Regions from separate parts of the Paenibacillus sp. S29 genome, predicted to be linked through region 1. Evidence: predicted binding sites of a transcription regulator. Region 1 holds the regulator's gene; the other holds the start of a gene.
What was found. Region 1 encodes CtsR, which represses protease genes until heat stress. Its sites were predicted from a motif close to ATGGTCAATAAAGGTCAAACA; they were not measured.
Positions count from the first base shown of each region.

Region 2: the regulator CtsR is predicted to act here: its motif matches at 2,185-2,205, upstream of clpP (ATP-dependent Clp endopeptidase proteolytic subunit ClpP).

Region 1 is NZ_JBMOUI010000021.1:472-3,894, forward strand. It holds gene ACL9RM_RS24015 (GNAT family N-acetyltransferase) at 1-954, shown strand, start outside; gene ACL9RM_RS24020 (CtsR family transcriptional regulator) at 1,493-1,957, shown strand; gene ACL9RM_RS24025 (UvrB/UvrC motif-containing protein) at 2,027-2,551, shown strand; gene ACL9RM_RS24030 (protein arginine kinase) at 2,580-3,423, shown strand, end outside.
Region 2 is NZ_JBMOUI010000011.1:24,926-28,348, forward strand. It holds gene ACL9RM_RS18290 (SIMPL domain-containing protein) at 1-7, shown strand, start outside; gene ACL9RM_RS18295 (PdaC/SigV domain-containing protein) at 247-1,350, shown strand; gene clpP (ATP-dependent Clp endopeptidase proteolytic subunit ClpP) at 1,476-2,072, opposite strand; tRNA gene ACL9RM_RS18305 (tRNA-Arg) at 2,283-2,357, opposite strand; gene ACL9RM_RS18310 (sugar-binding transcriptional regulator) at 2,627-3,423, shown strand, end outside.

The DNA of each region.
Region 1 (3,423 bases):
GCAACATGGCCAGAAAAGCGTCGCGGAGGCATGGTTTCACGTTTGTTGACGCATGCGCTTGAAGAGATGAAGTCTGCGGGACAAAGCCTTTCTTTTCTGCATCCCTTCTCCTTTGCCTTCTATCGTAAATTTGGATGGGAAACGTATATTGAATACAAAAAGTACGTCATTCCCATTGAAAAATTCCCTGCAAAACTTAAAACAGAGGGTACAGTCAAACGCGATGTCAACGATATTTTAGAATTGGACCAAGTGTATCAAGCGTATGCATCTCGTTATAATGGCACGCTGGTACGAGATAAGGAATGGTGGCAAGAGCGGATTTTAAATGAGAATTATCGAACTGCGGTATATTACTCAGAAACAGGCGATCCTCAGGGATATGCACTGTACAAAATTGAAAATAAACAGTTGAATTGTGATGAGTTGGTTTATGAAAATGAGACGGCCCGTCGGGCTTTATGGACTTATTTTGCAAATCATGACTCCATGATAACCCATGGTAAATTTATTTACGTTCCAGCAGATGACAATCTGCCATTTTTACTTGATGATCCGCGAATTCAACAGGAGACCGTGCCTTATTTTATGGGCCGTATTGTGGATGCAGCTGCTTTTGTAGAAAGATACCCTTTTGAGCAGGTTGGAGAGGAAACACGTTTAACCTTAAATCTGACAGATCGGTATGCACCATGGAATGAAGGAGTATGGAGATTAACAATTACTACGGAAGGGAAAGGACATCTGGAGAGAGTGGGTACAAGCAATTCATCTGAAAACGCTATGGTAGCTAACTTGAAACTTGGGATTCAGTCATTGACGACTCTGATGCTTGGCTACCAGCAGGCTGATGATCTGTATAAGTGGGGGCGTATTGAAGGGGACAGTGAATCTGTGTCTGCACTTAAACGTGTAATACCAGTAAAACAAACGTTCTTATTGGATTTTTTCTGATAAAGGCCCATTTAGGTCTTCTTATGCTTCGTTTTTCAGGGAATATAACTTGTGTGATTATTATAATTTTCAAAACTCTTTCTGTAATTGGGAAGAGTTTTTTTATGGTATTGTATAAAACATAATTAGATTGCGAAAAATGGTATTGACCCCTTGGCAAAAATGAATAATGTGCTATAATATGAGTATAGTCAAAGAAAGTCAAAGTCAATCAAACCTCGTGAGGTTCTGTAGAAGTATTTTGGTGGATTGGCCGTATAAAGTAATTTTAATAGCAAAGAAGCAAACGAGGATCGAAATGATTTGCGTATAGTTAGGAACTGCCTTTTATGAAAATAAGAGAAGTGTATGACTAATCGCAAATAAAGGCCACACTAGAGACAAAACGGTACAATTCCAATGAGTGTAGAATAGGCAACAGCCTGAATACAGCTTAGATTCGTGACTTTACCGTTTGGTTAAGTTCAATATACGGCGGACTCTGTGGAGCGTGAAATGTACTTGAATACTTGCGTTTCCGTTAGTGGAGGATGATGAAATGCGCAATGTTTCCGATATTATTGAACAATATTTAAAGAGTATATTGCTGGAAAGTCCCCAAGGTTTAGTGGAGATTCAGCGCAATGATCTGGCTGACCGCTTTTCCTGCGTGCCGTCGCAAATTAATTATGTAATTAGCACCCGGTTTACGCTGGAAAAAGGCTATGTGGTGGAAAGTAAACGCGGTGGCGGGGGCTACATTCGTATTCAGCGAATTCAGCTGCCTGCACAGCATGCCATCCATACACATCTTCATCAGAGCATCGGGGAGGAAATAAGCCAATCGGCAGCAGAAGGACTGATTTATCAGTTAGAGGAGGCCCATTTTTTAAGCAAAAGGGAAGCTAATCTAATGAAGGCTGCCTTATCGAGGGATACATTATTACTGAAGCTTCCCTATCGTGATCAACTGCGAGCAAGATTGCTTAAGGCTATGCTGATCTCGTTGCTGGCGACCAAATAGTGTGTGAATAGAGACTAACGTTTGGATGTAGGGATTGGTATAAATCCTGACATTAAAGGAGGTGCTTTTATGCTGTGCCAAGAATGTAATATGCGGCCGGCAACTTTGCATTTCACCAAAATTGTGAATGGCGAAAAGACAGAGTTTCATATTTGTGAGACGTGTGCCAAGGAAAAAGGGGAGATGATCCCTGGAACACCTAACGGCTTTTCGATTCATAGCTTGTTGTCGGGGATGCTGGATTTTGACTCCAGTACAAAGAGCCAGTCTCCAGGCCACAGTGGTCCGCAAAACCTGCAATGCAAGGATTGTGGCATGACCTATGCACAGTTTAGTAAGCTGGGACGTTTCGGATGCCCGTCGTGCTATCAATACTTTGATAGTCGTCTGGACCCTCTGTTCAAGCGTGTGCATGGCAGTACGAATCATGTTGGTAAAGTTCCGGTTCGCACTGGAGGCCGCCTGAAGGTTAAACGGCAAATTGACGATTTGAAAAAAGAGATGCAACAGCATATTGTACAGGAAGAATTTGAATCAGCTGCTGAGCTTAGGGATCAAATCAGAGAGCTTGAAAAAGAAATGACTGAAGAGTAAAGTTTGTGAAGAGTAGGAGGGATGCGTAATGCCCAATATTCGGTTTACGGAGAAGCCGCTAAGTGACTGGATGCGTGGTGATGCTGCGGATTCGGAGATTGTCATTAGCAGCCGGGTGAGAATTGCGCGTAACTTGCAGCATCTGCCTTTTCCCATGCTTGCTACCAATCAGCAGTCGGAAGAAGCACTTCAACGCTTGACGGATATCCTTCAGTATGATGATTTAGGTGGTTTTGGTACTTTTCATACGTTGAAAATATCCGAGTTGGATGAGATCGACAAGCGAGTGCTGGTTGAGAAGCATTTGATTAGTCCTAATTTGGCGAACGAATCTCGTAACGGTGCTGTTTTAATTAGCGATGATGAATCGGTTAGTGTTATGATAAACGAAGAGGATCATCTGCGTATCCAGTGCTTATATCCGGGATGTCAGGTTAGGGAAGCTTGGGAACGCGCTATGATTATTGATGATGCATTTGAAGCGCATGTTGATTATGCATTTGATGATCGAAGAGGTTTTCTGACCAGTTGTCCGACGAATGTCGGCACAGGTATGAGAGCTTCGGTGATGATGCATTTGCCCGCATTAGTCATGACTCATCAAATCAATCGTATATTGTCTGCTGTTTCACAGGTAGGTCTTACGGTTCGCGGCATTTACGGTGAAGGCAGCGAAGCGGTCGGAAATTTGTTTCAGGTGTCTAATCAGATTACACTGGGACAAACCGAAGCGGAGATTATTGAGAATCTACATGGCGTGGTGCTACAAATTATTGAGCACGAGCGTTCTGCCAGAGAAAGGCTAATGAATGAATCAATGCTGCGAATTACAGATCGGGTGATGCGTTCATTCGGTATTTTGTCATATGCAG
Region 2 (3,423 bases), on a different contig from region 1:
GAACTAATACAGATCATCAAACGAAGCCACAAGCGGCCTGCATCATGCGTAGGCTGGCTTGCTGGCTCTTTTTGTATATCGAAACCTTTTTGTAATGAGTCTGTCATAGCTAAGGGTTATTAGGTGTACATATTGAAATCGGAGAGTGTACAGATTGTAAACTACATACAATAGGGTATAGATATAATAAGAAAAGTAATTATCACACATACACAATACAGATCAATAACAGGAGGAATACTTAATATGAGTAAGCATGCGAAAAAATGGGGTTCAGCACTGCTGGCAGCTGGGATTTTAGCAGGAGTCGCAGCTGTTCCCGTTTCCTATATCCAGGCAGCATCGACCAAACAAGCGACAACACAGCAACCAGGAATCACCATCCAATGGAATGGTAAAACGTTGCCCGCTAAAGGTGTTCAAGTGAACGGGAGTACAATGATTCCGGTGGCCGCACTGCGTGACAGCCTGGGGATTCCAGTAAGCTATGATGCGAAAACAACGACATATACCGTAGGTAGCGGGTACAATAAACTTTACATTATGGCTTCTTCCTCGGATGCCTACGTCAACGTCAATGGAATCAATACACGTAGCATGGATGCCAAACAGATCGCTGGGAAGCTATACATTCCTATGAGTCTGCTGAAAGACTATCTAGGCATAGATGCTCAATGGAATGCTGCTCAGAAAACAGTAACGCTGAGTAAAAGCCAGCTAAATCCGATCACCATTGCGTCTCAAACACTTCCGGCTTCGAGTAATGCGAAGGTGTCCTACAAGATTAAGTACCCGCAAATCAGCGGCAGTCAGCTGAATCCTGAGGCTCAACAGGCCATTAACAATGTGCTTAAAAAGCATGCAGAGGGTATATTGGCAGCAGGTAAAAAGATGATGGCTGAGGGAGAGGCTACAACAGAAAGACCGTATGAGTTTGGAAACGATTTTGCGATTGCCTATAACAAAGATGGTATTCTGAGTGTGATTATGCAGGACTACTCGTATACGGGTGGCGCACATGGCATGACGGCACGTAAAGGATATACGTTCTCGCTCGCTGATGGTAAACTGCTGCAATTGTCTGACGTTTTGAAGGCAAATCCGAACTATAAAAAGTTCCTCAATGCTGATTTGAAGAAAAAAATCGATGCGCTTCAGGCTGGCGAAGGATTCGGCAAATTTAAAGAGCTGGCGGCAGATCAGAATTTTTATGTGACGAGCAGTGGAGTAACAATCGTGTTTGATTTGTATGATTATGCGCCATACGCGTATGGAATTCCGGAGTTTACCTACTCGTTCGGTCAATTGCTGCCTCAAGGCGGAAAGCCTTTTGCGGGACAGAATGAATAGTAGAAATAAACAAGTTCAATTGTCTATAACCTAAAAAAACAATAAAGCAAAAAAGCTGCCTACCGGATAAGAACATCCGGAGCAGCTTTTTCATTTACCAGTTAACGAGAGGTGAATTTCTTCCCTTATACACCTTCTGGAGAGGAGCTAGTTAGCACTTTATCAATAATACCGTATTCCTTGGCATCATCAGCAGACATGAAGTAGTCACGGTCTGTATCTTTTTCAATGCGCTCCAGTGGTTGGCCTGTGCGATCTGCGAGAATGCGGTTCAGTTTATCACGCATTTTCAGAATGCGGCGTGCGCGGATTTCAATATCCGTTGCCTGGCCTTGTGCACCACCCAGTGGTTGGTGAATCATAATTTCACTGTTTGGCAAAGCGAAACGTTTACCTTTGGCGCCTGCATTCAGCAAGAACGCGCCCATGGAAGCCGCCATACCTACGCAAATCGTAGATACGTCAGGTTTAATATACTGCATCGTATCGAAAATGGCCATACCAGCTGTAATGGAACCGCCAGGACTGTTAATATACAAGTGAATATCTTTTTCAGGATCTTCGGCAGCCAAAAACAGCATTTGCGCAATAATAGAGTTGGCTACAACGTCATTGACGTCCGAGCCTAACAAAATAATGCGATCCTTCAACAGTCTGGAATAAATGTCATAGGCGCGTTCGCCGCGGTTACTTTGTTCTACTACCATAGGAACATAGCTCACGTCAAAAAACCTCCCTTAAATATCGTTAGTGGATTTGGTGGACATGCCGATTACACGTCCCTTATTTATAAACTGTTACCGTATTAACCACATGATAAACAATTTCAAACAAAAAGTCAAAGAAAGTCAAACTAATGATTAAAAAAAAGAGCCCTCAGCGCTCTTATTGGTTAAAACATTATGTAGAAGCATTTATGCGTTCATTTAAAATGGCGCGCCCGCGAGGAATCGAACCTCGATCTCAGGCTCCGGAGGCCTACGTCATATCCGTTGGACCACGGGCGCATAGTTCAATCAATGCAAACAACTAACTAATTAAACAGCTAATTGGAAACAAAGATGATTATATGATATACAGCAGTGAATTGCAAGCTTTTATTAAATGCGCATATTCAGGCAAATGGTTGAGAAATATAGGTTCAGATAGACTTGCATGTGGAGCAAATATTGGTTAAGATATACGTGGGACTTAAAAAGTTATCCCGGGACGTTTTAAGACCAGTTAGAGATAAAGCATTAGAGACAGAACTTAGAAGTGTGCGGGAGTGGAAAGCATGCGAAAGATATTAGAAATACAGAAGCAGCTTCTGCCCGACCTCATGGATGTTTTGAAAAAAAGGTACACGATCCTGCATCAGATTATGCTGTCCGATGTTGTTGGACGCAGAACACTGGCAGCTTCACTGAACATGACTGAGCGCGTGTTGCGCGCCGAAACCGATCTTCTTAAAGCTCAAGGGCTAATTGAGATTGAGAGTGTGGGCATGAAGGTGAGCAAAGCAGGACTGGATCTGCTGGAACAGCTGGAGCCGATTGCGAACAACTTGTTCGGCCTGTCCCAATTGGAGGACCAGATTCGTCAAGCCTATGGTTTGAGGAAGGTGGTTGTCGTTCCAGGGGATTCGGATGCTTCTCCGTTAACAAAGCAGGAGCTGGGGCGCGCTGGAGCAAAAGCGTTGCTGAGTGTTATGGACGACGAGGATGTGGTCGCTGTAACAGGTGGCACGACGATTGCCGACGTGGCGGAACAACTGGCACTACCTTCTAATGGCCCACTTAAGGGTGGGTGGTTTGTACCGGCACGCGGGGGTTTGGGAGAAAGCATGGAAATGCAGGCCAACACAATTGCTTCCACAATGGCTCGCAAGGTAGGCGCTCAATACCGTCTGCTCCATGTACCGGATTTGCTCAGCAATCATGCTTACAACTCCTTGCTTGAAGATACGAACATTCAGGATATATTGAACCTGATTCGCGAGAGTCGTATCATCATTCACGGGATAGGCAACGCCATAGCGATGGCACATAGACGTAAACTTGATCCCGAAACCTTTGCTCAGATCAGCAGTGA